One region of the Streptomyces sp. NPDC018045 genome, then DNA from elsewhere that is predicted to be linked to it. Evidence: predicted binding sites of a transcription regulator. Region 1 holds the regulator's gene; the other holds the start of a gene.

Region 1 (8,148 bases):
GTGCCGTACTGCGCGACGCGCTGCGGCTACTGCGACTTCAACACGTACACGGCCACCGAGCTGCGCGGCTCGGGTGGCGCGCTCGCCTCGCGGGAGAACTACGCGGACACCGTCGCCGAGGAGGTCCGGCTGGCCCGCAAGGTCCTCGGCGACGACCCCCGGCCGGTCGAGACGGTCTTCGTCGGCGGCGGCACGCCGACCCTGCTTCCGGCCGCCGACCTCGGGCGGATGCTCGCCGCGATCCGTGACGAGTTCGGGCTGGCGGACGGCGCGGAGGTCACCACCGAGGCCAACCCGGAGTCCGTCGACCCGCGCTACCTGGCCGAACTGAGGGAGGCCGGCTTCAACCGGGTCTCCTTCGGCATGCAGAGCGCCCGGCAGCACGTCCTGAAGATCCTGGACCGTACGCACACACCGGGGCGCCCCGAGGCCTGCGTCGCCGAGGCGCGCGCGGCGGGCTTCGAGCACGTCAACCTCGACCTGATCTACGGGACGCCCGGCGAGTCCGACGACGACTGGCGGGCCACGCTGGACGCGGCGCTCGGCGCGGCGCCCGACCACGTCTCCGCGTACGCGCTGATCGTCGAGGAGGGCACCCAACTGGCCCGCCGGATCCGGCGCGGCGAGGTGCCGATGACCGACGACGACGTGCACGCGGACCGCTACCTGATCACCGAGGAAGCGCTGTCCGCGGCCGGCTTCCACTGGTACGAGGTCTCGAACTGGGCCACGACGGAAGCGGGCCGCTGCCGCCACAACGAGCTGTACTGGACGGGCGCGGACTGGTGGGGCGCGGGGCCGGGCGCGCACAGCCACGTCGGCGGCGTCCGCTGGTGGAACGTGAAGCACCCCGGCGCGTACGCACAGGCCCTCGGCGAGGGCCGGTCCCCGGGCGCGGGCCGCGAACTCCTCTCCGCCGAGGACCGCCGCGTCGAACGCATCCTCCTCGAACTCCGCCTCGCGGCCGGCTGCCCCCTCGACCTCCTCGCCCCGGCGGGCGCGAAGGCCGCGGAGCGCGCCCTGGCCGACGGCCTTCTCCAGCCCGGCCCCTACGAGGAGGGCCGCGCCGTCCTGACCCTGCGGGGACGCCTGCTGGCGGACGCGGTGGTGCGGGACCTGGTGGACTGATCACCCGGCTGGGCGAATGCCCGACGCAGTTCAGGCCGACTGCCTACGCTGTCCATAAGCCGCCGCCAACGCACGCGGCGGATGTGGAGGACCACGGAGATGACCGCTGTGGATGACCGGCTGATCACCGATGCCACCGAGATCTTCCGTCGCCTGGAAGTTCCGGAGTGGTACAAGGCGGAGCTTCTCAGGGGGAACATCGTGATGACGGCGGGGCCCGACGTGGTCCACAACCGGATCGTCCAAGACGTGCAGGACCAGATCCCCAGGCAGGTGGGAGCGTGCGCAGACTCAGGATGTCGGCATTCTCGAAGAGATCAGTGAGCCGCAGCCGGACCTCGTGATCCTGGAGCGTGGTGCCGGACCGGAGTCCGGACGGCTCACGCCGACCGAGGTCGTCACCATGCTCCTAGAGGTGGTCTGCAAGACCAGCTTGGACCGTGACTACCGCGTCAAGCGCAACATCTGCGCCGCCGGCAAGGTCCCCGCCTACCTGGTCATCGACCCCATCATGGCCCAGTGCGTCCTGCTCACCGAGCCCACCGGCTCCGGTGAAGAAGCCGATTACGCCGTGCAGCGCATCTCCAAGTTCGGCGGCCCCATGTCCCTGCATCTCCTCGGCATGGAACTGGACACCAGCGAGTTCCAGACGCTTCCCGGTGCTAGGCCGCACTCCCGTCCGTAACGAAGTCGATCAGTTCCTCCACCCGCCCCAGCAGCGCCGGCTCCAGGTCCTTGTAGGAGTGGACCGAGCCGAGGATCCGCTGCCAGGCCGCGCCCGTGTTGTCCGGCCAGCCGAGGGCCCGGCACACGCCTGTCTTCCAGTCCTGGCCGCGGGGGACGGACGGCCAGGCGGGGATGCCGACCGAGGCCGGCTTCACGGCTTCCCAGACGTCGATGTACGGGTGGCCGACGACCAGGACGTCCCGGCCGGTGACCGAGGCCGCGATGCGGGACTCCTTCGAGCCCGGGACGAGGTGGTCGACGAGGACGCCGAGCCGGGCGTCCGGGCCGGGGGAGAAGGAGCGGACGACGGCCGGGAGGTCGTCGACGCCTTCGAGGTATTCGACGACGACGCCCTCGACGCGCAGGTCGTCGCCCCAGACGCGTTCCACCAGCTCGGCGTCGTGGCGCCCCTCCACGTAGATGCGCCCGGCGCGGGCGACCCGTGCGCGGGCGCCGGGGACGGCCAGTGAGCCGGACGCCGTACGGGCCGGGCCGCGCGCGGCGGGCCGGGCCGCGGGCCGTACGAGGGTGACGACCTTGCCGTCCAGGAGGAAGCCGCGCGGCGTCATCGGGAAGACCCGGTGCTTGCCGAAGCGGTCCTCAAGGGTGACCGTCGGGCCCTCGGCGGTCTTCTCGCAGCGGATGACCGCGCCGCAGAAACCCGAGCCGGCCTCCTCGACGACGAGGTCCGGCTCCGCCTCGACCTCGGGGGCCGGCTGCTGCTTCTTCCACGGCGGGGTGAGGTCCGGGCCGTACTGTCTGCTGCGCATTGGACAGACGATAAGAAGGGATGGCCGGTCAGTGCCGCGACACGCCGAAGCGGCGGCTCAGCGCGTCGCGTTGCTCACGGACGAATCGGGCATCCACGACAGCGCCGTGCCCGGGTACGTACACCGCGTCCTCCCCGCCGAGGGCCAGCAGCCGGTCCAGGGCGGCGGGCCACTGCCCGGGGATCGCGTCCGGGCCGGCCTGCGGTGCGCTGGACTCCTCGACCAGGTCGCCGCAGAAGAGGACCGGGGGTGAGCCGTGCGTGCCGGGGGCCAGGACGACCAGGTCGTGCGCGGTGTGGCCGGGGCCGACGTTGGCGAGCAGCACCTGCCGGCCGCCGAGGTCGAGGGTGCGCTCGCCGGAGACGAGGTGGTGCGGGCGGACGAGGAGGTCGGTGGCCTCCGCCGCGGCCTCCGGGTCCACGCCGTGCGCCACCGCGTCGCGTCGCAGGTCGTCCTGGGCGCGCGGCAGGAACTCGTCGAGGCCGGCCGCGCCGAAGACCTGGACGCCGGCGAAGGCGGCGGTGCCCAGCACATGGTCGAAGTGGGGGTGGGTCAGCGCGACGTGTGTCACGTTCCGCCCCGTGATGCCGCGCACCTGGCGGCGGAGTTCGGCGCCGTCCCGGATCGTCGCGCCGGTGTCGACGATCAGGACGCCGGACGATCCGACGACGGCACCGATCGTCTCGTCCCAGCCCGGCATCCGGCGCCGCCCGACGCCCGCGCCGAGCCGTTCCCACCCGGCCTCTTCCCAAGTCGTACGCATACCGAGACGCTAGCCGCACCGCGATAGCGTTGCCTGCCGGACCGGCGCTTCCCGGGGACGCGCCGTGCCCGCGGTACGTCTTTTGCGGGAGGGCGGAGCACGGCCCCGGTACCGCCGCCCTTGCCCTGCCCAGGTGACCCGGCCGTACACTTGGTCAGGGTCTGGCACTCGGACCTGATGAGTGCCAGGGAAGACGACCCGGAAGAACCCGGCCGCGCGCCGGTGACACGGCCGGACTGGAGGTGTGCGCGATGCTCAGTGAACGCAGGCTCGAAGTGCTGCGCGCCATCGTCCAGGACTATGTCGGCACCGAGGAGCCGGTCGGCTCCAAGGCGCTGACCCAGCGGCACCAGCTCGGTGTCTCACCCGCCACGGTCCGCAACGACATGGCGGCGCTGGAGGACGAGGGTTTCATCGCCCAGCCGCACACGAGCGCCGGACGCATCCCGACGGACAAGGGCTACCGCCTGTTCGTCGACAAGCTGGCCGGCGTCAAGCCGCTGTCCAGCCCCGAGCGGCGTGCCATCCAGAATTTCCTGGACGGCGCCGTCGATCTGGATGACGTCGTGGGCCGTACGGTACGGCTGCTGGCGCAGCTCACCCGGCAGGTCGCCGTCGTGCAGTATCCGTCGCTGACCCGGTCCACGGTGCGGCACGTGGAGCTGCTGTCACTGGCGCCGGCCCGGCTGATGCTGGTCCTGATCACCGACACCGGCCGCGTCGAGCAGCGCATGGTCGACTGTCCGGGACCGTTCGGCGAGACCTCCTTGGCGGACCTGCGGGCGCGGCTGAACAGCCGCGTGGTGGGGCGGCGGTTCACGGACGTGCCGCAGCTCGTGCAGGATCTCCCGGAGTCCTTCGAGCAGGAGGACCGGGGCACGGTCTCGACAGTTCTGTCGGTGTTGCTGGAGACTCTGGTGGAGGAGACCGAGGAGCGGCTGATGATCGGCGGTACCGCCAATCTCACGCGCTTCGGGCACGACTTCCCACTGACCATCCGGCCGGTGCTGGAGGCCCTGGAGGAGCAGGTGGTGCTCCTCAAACTGCTCGGGGAGGCCAAGGACTCCGGCATGACCGTACGCATCGGGCATGAGAATGCTCATGAGGGCCTGACTTCCACATCGGTCGTCGCGGTCGGCTACGGTTCGGGCGACGAGGCAGTCGCCAAACTCGGCGTGGTCGGACCGACCCGCATGGACTACCCCGGAACGATGGGAGCGGTACGCGCAGTGGCACGTTACGTCGGACAGATCCTCGCGGAGTCGTAAGTGGCCACGGACTATTACGCGGTCCTGGGCGTACGGCGCGATGCCTCGCAGGACGAGATCAAGAAGGCTTTCCGGCGGCTGGCCCGCGAGCTGCACCCGGATGTGAACCCCGACCCGAAGACCCAGGAGCGGTTCAAGGAGATCAACGCCGCTTACGAGGTGCTGTCGGACCCGCAGAAGAAGCAGGTCTACGACCTCGGCGGCGACCCCCTCTCGCAGGCGGGTGGCGGCGGCGGGGCCGGCGGCTTCGGCGCGGGCTTCGGCAACTTCTCCGACATCATGGACGCGTTCTTCGGCACGGCCTCGCAGCGCGGACCGCGGTCCCGCACGCGGCGCGGCCAGGACGCGATGATCCGGCTGGACGTCGAGCTGGACGAGGCGGCCTTCGGCACCACCAAGGACATCCAGGTGGACACCGCCGTCGTCTGCACGACCTGTTCGGGCGAGGGCGCGGCGCCGGGCACCTCGGCGCAGACCTGTGACATGTGCCGCGGCCGCGGTGAGGTCTCCCAGGTCACCCGGTCCTTCCTGGGCCAGGTCATGACGTCGCGGCCGTGCCCGCAGTGTCAGGGCTTCGGTACGGTCGTGCCGACCCCGTGCCCGGAGTGCGCCGGTGACGGCCGCATCCGCTCGCGCCGTACGCTCACGGTCAAGATCCCGGCCGGTGTGGACAACGGCACGCGCATCCAGCTCGCGGGCGAGGGCGAGGTCGGCCCCGGTGGCGGCCCGGCCGGCGACCTGTACGTGGAGATCCACGAACTGGCGCACCCGACGTTCCAGCGGCGCGGGGACGACCTGCACTGCACGGTCACGATCCCGATGACGGCGGCGGCGCTGGGCACGAAGTGCCCGCTGGAGACGCTGGACGGCGTGGAGGAGATCGACATCCGGCCCGGCACCCAGTCCGGTCAGTCGATCCCGCTGCACGGCCGCGGCGTCACACACCTGCGGGGCAACGGCCGCGGCGACCTCATCGTGCATGTCGAGGTCATCACGCCCTCGAAGCTCGACTCGGAGCAGGAGGAGCTGCTGCGGCGGCTCGCCAAGCTCCGCGGCGAGGAACGCCCGACGGGCCAGTTCCAGCCGGGGCAGCAGGGGCTGTTCTCGCGGTTGAAGGACGCGTTCAACGGGCGGTAGGCGTGTTGTGGTGCCGGGGGTCCGGGGGTTGTCCCCGGGCTGGTGCCGTCAGCCGGGGCAGCAGGGGCTGTTCTCGCGGTTGAAGGACGCGTTCAACGGGCGGTAGGCCGTCCGTACGGACTCATGGCGGCGGTCGGGCGGGAGCCCGGCCGCCGTTCGTCGTCCGCTGCCCGGGAGGCCCTGGGCCATTGCCCGAAGTGCCCTGATCGCCGGACCTATTGGATCTTGGTGGGTCCGGGGCCGGTTCGGGACCCGGCGTATGGCGTGACACGATGTGGTCATGCCCACAGCGCTGACCGATCTCTGCCGCTATCCGATCGCGCAGGCCCCCATGGCAGGCGGCGTCGCCCGCCCGGAGCTGGCCGCCGCCGTCTGCGCGGCCGGCGGACTCGGCTTCCTGGCCGCCGGTTACAAGACCGCGGACGGCATGTACCAGGAGATCAAACAACTGCGTGGGCTCACCGACCGCCCCTTCGGCGTCAACCTCTTCATGCCGCAGCCCTCGCTCGCCGACAACGCGGCCGTCGAGGTCTACCGCGAGCAGCTCGCGGGCGAGTCGGCCTGGTACGAGACCGCGCTGGACGACATCGATCCGTACGGCGGCGCCGACGACGGGTACGAGGCGAAACTCGCCATCCTGCGCGAGGACCCGGTGCCGGTCGTCTCGTTCCACTTCGGGTGCCCGGCCCGCGCCGTTCTCGACGGGTTCGCGAAGGTCGGCACGTACACGATCGTCACCGCCACCACGGCGGCCGAGGCGCAGGCCGCGCAGTGGTCCGGCGCCGACGCGGTGTGCGTCCAGGGTGTCGAGGCCGGCGGCCACCAGGGCACCCACCGCGACGACCCGCAGGCCGACGGCACCGGGGCCGGGATCGGGCTGCTCTCGCTGATCGCGCAGGTGCGCGAGGCCGTGCAGATACCGATCATCGCGGCGGGCGGCCTGATGCGCGGTTCGCAGATCGCCGCGGTACTGGCGGCGGGCGCCGCGATGGCGCAGCTCGGTACGGCGTTCCTGGTCACCCCGGAGTCGGGCGCCGACCCGCTGCACAAGCAGGCCATGACCAACCCCCTGTTCACGCGTACGGAGCTGACCCGGGCCTTCTCCGGACGTCCGGCCCGCGGCCTGGTGAACCGTTTTCTGCGCGAGCACGGCCCGTACGCCCCGGCCGCCTACCCGGCCGTCCACCACCTCACCTCGGGCCTGCGCAAGGCCGCCGCCCGGGCCGGTGACGCGCAGGGCATGGCGCTGTGGGCGGGCCAGGGGCACCGGATGGCGCGCCAGCTCCCGGCCGGGCACCTGGTCGAGGTGCTGATGGCCGAACTGGAGGCGGCGCGCGCCGGGTCGGTGTCCGGGGCCCCGCACGCGTCCGGTCCGCCGGAAGGGTGTCCGGCCGGGCAGGAGATCCCGGGTGAGCTGGGAGGTGCGCTGTGACGGCGCCGGTGTTTCTCGTCGAGAGTGTCCCGGGCGCGGGGGAGACCGTGCTGGACGGGCCCGAGGGGCGGCACGCGGTCTCCGTACGGCGGCTGCGCGCGGGGGAACCCGTGGTGCTGACGGACGGGCGCGGCAGCGGCGCGGTGGGCGTGGTGCGGGCCGCCGAGGGCAAGGACCGGCTCGTCGTCGAGGTGACCGGTACGCAGACCGAGCCGGAGCCGGCGCCGCGCATCACCGTCGTCCAGGCGCTTCCCAAGGGCGACCGCGGCGAACTGGCCGTGGAGACCATGACGGAGACCGGCGTGGACGCCATCGTTCCGTGGGCCGCGTCCCGTTGCATCACGCAGTGGAAGGGCGAGCGGGCCGCGAAGTCCCTCGCCAAGTGGCGCAACACCGCCCGTGAGGCGGGCAAGCAGGCGCGTCGGCTGCGCTTTCCCGAGGTGACCGACCTGATGTCGACCAAGCAGGTCGCGGCGCTCCTCGCGGAGGCGGAGTTCGCCGCCGTACTGCACGAGGACCGCGACGCGGGGAGCGCGCCGCTGGCCTCCGTCGAACTGCCGTCGAGCGGGCGGATCGTGCTCGTGGTCGGTCCCGAAGGGGGCGTGTCGCCGGAGGAGCTGGCGGCCTTCGAGGAGGTCGGCGCCAAGGCGTACCGGCTCGGGTGGAGCGTGCTGCGGACATCGACGGCGGGTACGGCGGCCACGGCGCTGCTGTTGGGCCGTACCGGGCGCTGGAGTTGACGTAGCGACGGGCAAGACGACGGCGGGGCCGCGGCGCGGGTGACGCCGCGGCCCCGCCGCTTCGTGCTGCCGCCGGTCAGACCAGCTCGGCGTCGAGGGTGATGTTCTTGACGCCGGCCAGCGCCTGGCTCACCGGGCAGTTCTTCTTCGCGTCCTCGGCCGCGGCCCGGAAGTCCTCCTCGGA
Region 2 (8,148 bases), on a different contig from region 1:
GCAGCGGCAGCGTCCGCTGGACGGTGAAGAACACGCCCTTGAAGTTCACACCGACCGCCCGGTCGAAGTCGGCCTCGGTGATCTCCTCGAAGGGAGCGGCGGCGTACCGGCCCGCATTGGCGAAGATGATGTCGAGGTGGCCGAAGCGGTCGCGGACCGCCTCGGCCACGGCGTCCAGGTCGGCGACGCAGCTCGTGTCGGCCCGTACGCCGAGCACCCGGTCCGCCGCGGCGCCGGCTGTTCCCGTCGCATCCGCAACGGCCGCCTCGCCGCCCGCCACGGCCTCGTTCGCCTGCTCCCCGAGCTGTGCCACGGCGGCGTCGAGGCGGCGCTCGTCACGTCCGCACACCACCACCCGCGCGCCGTCCGCGAGCAGCCGCCGCGCGGCGGCCAGGCCCACTCCGCTGCTGCCACCGGTGATCAGGGCGACGGTGTCGGCGGGGAACCGGTCCGGCCGGGCGGTCTGCCTGTTTCGAGTCGTCATGGGGCGATCGTGCCCCGTCGGGCCGGGGGTCGCGCAAGGACCCCCGTACGGAATCGGCTCACCTCAGCCGTACGGCGACCAGGACGGGGCAGCCGCGCCGGAGCCGTACGGACCCGCCCTGGCGCCGCGCCCGCAAACGCCGCCGGGGCGGCACCCCCCTGGGAGGAGGAGTGCCGCCCCGGCGATCGAGGACAGATGATCCGGGAGGATCAGAAGTCCATGTCACCGCCCGGCATGCCGCCCGGAGCGGCCGCGGCGGCCTTCTCCGGCTTGTCGGCGATGACGGCCTCGGTGGTCAGGAACAGCGCGGCGATCGACGCGGCGTTCTGCAGCGCGGAGCGCGTGACCTTGGCGGGGTCGATGATGCCCTCGGCGATCATGTCGACGTACTCGCCGGTCGCGGCGTTCAGACCGTGGCCGACGGCCAGGTTGCGCACCTTCTCCACGACAACGCCGCCCTCAAGGCCGCCGTTGACGGAGATCTGCTTCAGCGGGGCCTCCAGGGCCAGCTTCACAGCGGCGGCACCGGTGGCCTCGTCACCCTCCAGCTCCAGCTTCTCGAAGACCGAGGAAGCCTGCAGCAGGGCGACGCCACCGCCGGCGACGATGCCCTCCTCGACGGCCGCCTTCGCGTTGCGCACGGCGTCCTCGATGCGGTGCTTGCGCTCCTTGAGCTCGACCTCGGTGGCGGCACCGGCCTTGATGACGGCCACGCCGCCGGCCAGCTTCGCCAGACGCTCCTGGAGCTTCTCGCGGTCGTAGTCCGAGTCGCTGTTCTCGATCTCGGCACGGATCTGGTTGACGCGGCCCTGGACCTGCTCGCTGTCACCGGCACCGTCGACGATGGTGGTCTCGTCCTTGGTGATGACGACCTTGCGGGCGCGGCCCAGCAGGTCGAGACCGGCGTTCTCCAGCTTGAGGCCGACCTCCTCGGAGATGACCGTGCCACCGGTGAGGATGGCGATGTCGCCGAGCATGGCCTTGCGGCGGTCGCCGAAGCCCGGGGCCTTGACGGCGACGGACTTGAAGGTGCCGCGGATCTTGTTGACGACCAGGGTCGACAGGGCCTCGCCCTCGACGTCCTCGGCGATGATCAGCAGCGGCTTGCCCGACTGCATGACCTTCTCCAGCAGCGGAAGGAGGTCCTTCACGTTGGAGATCTTCGAGTTGACGATGAGGATGTACGGGTCGTCGAGCGACGCCTCCATACGCTCCATGTCGGTGGCGAAGTACGCCGAGATGTAGCCCTTGTCGAAGCGCATACCCTCGGTGAGCTCCAGCTCCAGACCGAAGGTCTGGGACTCCTCGACGGTGATGACGCCTTCCTTGCCGACCTTGTCCATGGCCTCGGCGATCAGCTCGCCGATCTGGGTGTCGGCGGCGGAGATGGAGGCGGTCGAAGCGATCTGCTCCTTGGTCTCCACGTCCTTGGCCTGCTCCAGCAGGGCGGCGGAGACGGCCTCGACGGCGCGCTCGATGCCGCGCTTGAGGGCCATCGGGTTGGCGCCGGCGGCCACGTTGCGCAGGCCCTCGCGGACCAGGGCCTGGGCCAGGACGGTCGCGGTCGTCGTGCCGTCACCGGCGACGTCGTCCGTCTTCTTCGCGACCTCCTTGACCAGCTCGGCGCCGATCTTCTCGTACGGGTCCTCGAGCTCGATCTCCTTGGCGATGGACACACCATCGTTGGTGATCGTGGGGGCGCCCCACTTCTTCTCGAGGACGACGTTGCGGCCCTTGGGGCCAAGGGTGACCTTGACGGCGTCGGCGAGCTGGTTCATCCCGCGCTCGAGACCGCGCCGTGCCTCCTCGTCGAACGCGATGATCTTGGCCATGTGAAGTGGTCCTCCCGGACTGGGGGTCCCCCCGGACTGGGTCTGGGGGAGGGTGGATACTCCGGACCGCGCTGGCGCCCGCGACGGACGGTCTGTGAGCCTGTGGTTCCTTGCCCCACCTGCCCACGGACCTCACCGAGTCGGTCCTTAGCTGTCACTCTCACTCGTAGAGTGCTAACGCAATGATTAGCACTCGACCCCCCAGAGTGCAAGCGGCTTCGCAGAAGCCTCGTATGGGGGTGGTGGTCGGGCGACGGGAGAGCGCAAGCGGCTTCGAAGAAGCCCCGTATGGGGGTACCGGCCGGGTGACGGGCCGGTAGGCAAGCGCGTCGGCAGGAGCCATCCCCAGGGAGCCCAGGCGTCAAACCGGATGCAACCGGGCGACCTGACACCCCTCCGCGGAGCCCGCCCCCGGCCCGGCGAACACAGAAGGTCCGCGCCCCCACAGGGGACGCGGACCTTCGTACGCAGCAGTCGGTCGGCGCTTCAGCCGGCCACGCGGACCATGTCCGCCTGCGGCCCTTTCTGGCCCTGCGAGATCTCGAACTCGACCCGCTGACCCTCCTCAAGGGTGCGGTAACCGTCCATCTGGATCGCGCTGTAGTGGACGAATACATCCGCACCACCGTCGACCGCGATGAAGCCGTACCCCTTCTCCGCGTTGAACCACTTGACGGTGCCCTGAGCCATGCCTAACTCCCCTATTACTGGCCCTTGCACAGGACCGCACTCCGCGGACCCGGGTCAGACCTCACCCCCCGACAGGAGGGGGTGTGCGCCGGAACGCGTCGACCGCCGCTGAATGTATCTGTCCAACTGCCCAGCGCAACAGGTCAGTCGGACGAGAATTCTGCTCGCGAACAATCGCAAATATGCGAGGAAAAGCCCATAGGTCAGGGCAAGTCGGGCCGGGCAAAGCTCACCAACACGACAAATCATGTCCACACTTCGCGCACAACTTGCCGGGGTCTCACGGGCGTTCGGTGCGCACTAGACGAGGGATCACCTCAACTGTATCGCCTTTAACAACACGGAATCGCCCCGTCCACTTCGTGTGGACGGGGCGATTCCAGCCGTCGGCCCGGGGAAGGGCCGAAAAAGATCGTTACGGCGTCCCGGCGGCCGGCTCAGCAGCCGCCCGCCACCGCCGGAATGATCGAGACGCCCGCGCCGTCCGGCGTCGGCGTCTGCAGGCCCTGCTCGAAGCGCACGTCGTCGTCGTTGACGTAGACGTTCACGAAGCGGCGCAGCTTGCCGGTGTCGTCCAGGACGCGGGCCGCGATACCGGCGTGGTTCTTCTCCAGGTCCTCGATGACCTCGGAGAGGGTCGCCCCCTCGGCGGAGACCTCGGCCTGCCCGCCGGTGTAGGTGCGCAGGATGGTCGGGATGCGGACGTTGACGCTCATGGTGTTCTGCCTTCCAGCTTGCGGGAGGGTGCGTAAGGGCGGGCGTGGGCGGAAGTGTGCCGACGCGTACCGGCGCGTGGCGACGCGTACGGGTGCGCGCGGCCGCGCCCGGCGGTCAGTCCGCCAGACCGGCGGCGCGGAACGCGTCCAGGCTCGGCTTGATCGTCGCCGTGGGCCCGGTGGTCGGCGCCACCGCGTCCAGCGTCTTGAGCCCGTCGCCGGTGTTCAGCACGACGGTGGTCAGCGCCGGGTCGAGCAGGCCGTTCTCGATCAGCTTCTTCGTCACGCCCACGGTCACGCCGCCGGCGGTCTCGGCGAAGATGCCCTCCGTACGGGCCAGCAGCTTGATCGCGTCGACCACCTGGCCGTCGTCGACGTCCTCGACCGCGCCGCCGGTGCGCCGGGCGATGTCGAGCACGTACGGGCCGTCGGCCGGGTTGCCGATGGCCAGCGACTTGGCGATGGTGTCCGGCTTCTGCGGCCGTACGACGTCGTGGCCGGCCTTGAAGGCCGCGGAGACCGGCGAGCAGCCCTCGGCCTGGGCACCGAAGATCTTGTACGGCCGGTCCTCGACCAGTCCGAGCGCGATCAGCTCCTTCAGCCCCTTGTCGATCTTCGTGAGCTGGGAGCCGGAGGCGATCGGGATGACGATCTGCTCCGGCAGCTTCCAGCCGAGCTGCTCGCAGATCTCGTAGGCGAGGGTCTTGGAGCCCTCGCCGTAGTAGGGGCGCAGGTTCACATTGACGAAGCCCCAGCCCTCGCCCAGCGGATCGCCGATCAGCTCCGAACAGAAGCGGTTGACGTCGTCGTAGTTGCCCTCGATGCCGACCAGCTCGCCGCCGTAGACCGCGGCCATGACGACCTTGCCCGCCTCCAGGTCGTGCGGGATGAACACACAGGAGCGGAAGCCGGCCCGGGCCGCCGCGGCGCCGACCGCCCCGGCGAGATTGCCGGTGGAGGAGCAGGACAGGGTGGTGAAGCCGAAGGCGCGGGCGGCCTCGACGGCGATGGCGACGACCCGGTCCTTGAAGGAGTGCGTCGGGTTGCCGGAGTCGTCCTTGACGTACAGCCCGCCGGTGACGCCCAGCTCACGGGCCAGGTTGTCGGCCTTGACCAGCTTGGTCAGACCGGGGTTGAGGTTGGGCTTGTCCGCGACGTCCGCCGGGACGGGCAGCAGCGGCGCGTAGCGCCAGATGCTGTGGGGGCCCGCCTCGATCCGCTTGCGCAGGCCCTCGGGGTCGCCCGTCGGCAGGTCGTACGCCACTTCCAGGGGCCCGAAACAGGACGCGCAGGCGAAGATCGGTCCGAGGCCGAAGCGCTCGCCGCACTCGCGGCAGGACAGCGCGGCGGCCGGGCCGAGAAAGACGCCGGCGGACGTGGTGCTTTCGACGGGTTGCACAGCCATGGAGGCGAGGCCCTTTCTCCTCATCTTCCTCGCGACGCATCTCGCCGCGAGACGGAATTGGCACCTTCCCTAGCCGGGAGCCTCGCGGGCCGCGCGGTGCGCGGCGACGGAGACCGACTGGAGGGTTGCCGGGGCTTCAACGGGCCGTATCCCTCTGCCCCTCTGGATGAGCGGTATGGCGCTGGGCCGGGGCCCAGGCGTTTGTCGCGCCGACCCCGGCATGTCCGGGGCGATCGCGTTGTTCAAGACTGTAGCCGAAGGGCAGGGCGGTTGAGACAGCCGTCCGCACCGCGAGATGGGTCACATCGCCGACCCGGGAACGAAGGAGACGCGCAGGTGCTGGAAGAGGTGGAGCGCTGGCTGGCCGGACGGTCCTGGTCGGCCGTGGACCGCCCGCTCGACCGGCTGCTGGCCGCGAAACGCGAGACGGGGCAGACGGTCTCCGTCGTGCTGCCGGCGCTCGACGAGGAGGCGACGGTCGGGGCGATCGTCGAGGCGATCCGTACGGAGCTGATGACACCGGCGGTGCCGCTCGTCGACGAGCTGGTGGTGCTGGACTCCGGGTCCACGGACGGCACCGCCAAGGTCGCGGCCGAGGCGGGCGCGCGGGTGGTCCACCGGGACGAGGTGCTGCCGCGGCTGCCCGCGCTGCCCGGCAAGGGCGAGGTGCTGTGGCGTTCCCTGCTGGCCACCGGTGGCGACATCGTCTGCTTCGTCGACGCGGACCTGCGCGAGTTCGACGCCGGTTTCGTCTCCGGGATCGTCGGCCCGCTGCTGACCGACCCGGGCGTGCAGTTCGTCAAGGGGATGTACGACCGTCCGCTGGGCGAGGCGGCGGGCCAGGGCGGCCGGGTCACCGAGCTGGTCGCCCGGCCGCTGCTGAACCTGCACTGGCCGCAGCTCGCCGGATTCGTACAGCCGCTGGGCGGGGAGTACGCGGCCCGCCGGTCGCTGCTGGAGCGGCTGCCGTTCCCGGTCGGGTACGGCGTGGAGCTGGGCCTGCTGGTCGACGCCCTGCACACGGCCGGTCTGGACGCGCTGGCCCAGGTCGACGTCGGGGTGCGCAAGCACCGCCACCAGAGCGGCCAGGCGCTCGGCAGGATGGCCGCGGCGATCTACCGCACGGCGCAGCTCCGGCTGGCCCGCGGTCATCTGGTGCGGCCGCGGCTGACCCAGTTCGAGCGCGGCGAGGCCGGATTCGTGCCGCGTACCTGGGACGTGGACACCGAGGAGCGGCCGCCGATGGTGGAGATACCGGAGTACGCGGAGCGCCGCGCGGCCTGAGGCGACGGTGCCCGGCGGGCCGGCTCCGGGCGTCGCGTGAACCGTGACGTTCCGCCGTCGCTGCGCACGTTTGAGCGGATCGGTGGCGGGCTAGTCTCGCAACATGGTCTCCGAGCGTTCTGGTGCCCAGGTTCTCGTCGCGTCCAACCGCGGCCCGCTTTCGTACGCGCGGGAGGAGGACGGCACGCTGACCGCCAGACGCGGCGGCGGCGGGCTGGTCTCCGGCCTCTCCGCGATCGGACCGGACGTGGGGGCGGTGTGGGTGTGCGCCGCCCTCGGGGACGGCGACCGCGAGGCCGTCCGGCGCGGCGGCGGCCACCTGGACACCGCCGACACGGGCGGTCAGCGCGTCCGCATGCTGGACATCCCCGCCGACGTCTTCTCCGCCGCCTACAACGGCATCGCGAACTCCGTGCTGTGGTTCGTCCACCACATGCTCTACCAGACGCCGCTGGAGCCCTCCTTCGACGACGCGTTCCGCGCGCAGTGGGCGTCGTACGAGGCGTACAACGCGGCCTTCGCCGACGCGCTCGCCGACGAGGCGGCGCCCGGCGCCGTGGTGCTCGTACAGGACTACCACCTCGCCCTGGTGCCCGGCCTGCTCCGGGCCCGCCGCCCCGACCTGCGCATCGGACACTTCTCGCACACGCCGTGGGCGCCCGCCGACTACTTCCGGATGCTGCCCGACGACGTGGCCGAGGCGGTGCTGCGCGGGATGCTGGGCGGCGACCGCGCCGCGTTCCTGACGCAGCGGTGGGCCGAGGCGTTCGCGGAGTGCTGCGCGACGGTGCTGGGCGCCGAGGTGGAACGGGACGCGGACGGCGGGCTGAGCATCGTCCACGAGTGCCGGACGACCCGGCTCGGCGTGCACGGTCTCGGCGCGGACGCGGAGTTCCTGCGGGACCGGGCGCACCAGCCCGACGTGGACGAGCGGCTGGCGGCGCTGCGCGAGCAGATCGGCGGCGAGAACCGCCGGACGATCGTGCGGGTGGACCGAACGGAACTGTCCAAGAACATCGTGCGCGGACTGCACGCCTACCGGGCGCTGCTCGCCGGGCACCCCGAGTGGCGCGAACGGGTCGTGCACATCGCGTTCGCCTACCCCTCCCGCCAGGACCTGGAGGTCTACCGCGCCTACACCGACGAGGTCGGGCGACTGGCCGAGGAGATCAACGCCGAGTACGGGACCCCGGGCTGGCAGCCGGTCGTGCTGCACGTGAAGGACGACTTCGCGCGGTCGCTGGCCGCCTACCGGATCGCCGACGTGGCGCTGGTCAACCCGATCAGGGACGGCATGAACCTGGTCGCCAAGGAGATCCCGGTGATCTCCGAGACGGGCTGCGCGCTGGTGCTGTCCCGGGAGGCCGGGGCGTACGCGGAGCTGGGCGAGGACGCGGTCTGCGTCAATCCGTACGACATCTGCGGCACCGCCCGCGCGCTGCACGAGGCGCTGTCCATGGAGGACGGCGAGCGGGCCGAGCGCACGAAGCGGCTGGCCGCCGCGGCCACCGCGCTGCCGCCGGACCGCTGGTTCCTCCAGCAACTGCGGGCGCTGGAGCGGTAGCGGCGCCGGGGCCCCGGGCGGACCCCGGCCGCGGGCGTCGAACAGGCCGCCGGGTCCCGTCCCGGGAAAGCCCCGGCCGCGGGTCGTCAGGCGGGGGCTCCCAGCCGGTCCGCGAGGGCGTGCAGCAGCGCGACGACGCCCGGCGGACCGTCGACGACGAGATCCGCCCGGTC

What was found. Region 1 encodes HrcA, which represses chaperone genes, less so after heat shock. Its sites were predicted from a motif close to TTNGCACTCNGNNNNNCNGAGTGCNAA; they were not measured.
Region 2: a site for HrcA is predicted at 2,503-2,529, ahead of groL (chaperonin GroEL). Genes of this name have one in related genera too.

Annotation. Positions count from the first base shown of each region.
Region 1 is NZ_JBIRFL010000001.1:798,355-806,502, reverse strand. Features, by position in the region: gene hemW (radical SAM family heme chaperone HemW) at 1-1,128, shown strand, start outside; partial or broken gene ACH4EB_RS03475 (Uma2 family endonuclease) at 1,228-1,813, shown strand; gene ACH4EB_RS03470 (DUF3097 domain-containing protein) at 1,791-2,624, opposite strand; gene ACH4EB_RS03465 (MBL fold metallo-hydrolase) at 2,653-3,387, opposite strand; gene hrcA (heat-inducible transcriptional repressor HrcA) at 3,639-4,655, shown strand; gene dnaJ (molecular chaperone DnaJ) at 4,656-5,792, shown strand; gene ACH4EB_RS03450 (nitronate monooxygenase) at 6,073-7,224, shown strand; gene ACH4EB_RS03445 (16S rRNA (uracil(1498)-N(3))-methyltransferase) at 7,221-7,964, shown strand; gene ACH4EB_RS03440 (OsmC family protein) at 8,041-8,148, opposite strand, start outside.
Region 2 is NZ_JBIRFL010000007.1:188,060-196,207, forward strand. Features, by position in the region: gene ACH4EB_RS19190 (SDR family NAD(P)-dependent oxidoreductase) at 1-484, opposite strand, end outside; gene groL (chaperonin GroEL) at 694-2,316, opposite strand; gene ACH4EB_RS19200 (cold-shock protein) at 2,803-3,006, opposite strand; gene ACH4EB_RS19205 (MoaD/ThiS family protein) at 3,444-3,722, opposite strand; gene thrC (threonine synthase) at 3,838-5,127, opposite strand; SAM riboswitch class I at 5,145-5,300, opposite strand; gene ACH4EB_RS19215 (glucosyl-3-phosphoglycerate synthase) at 5,464-6,411, shown strand; gene ACH4EB_RS19220 (trehalose-6-phosphate synthase) at 6,515-7,975, shown strand; gene otsB (trehalose-phosphatase) at 8,062-8,148, opposite strand, start outside.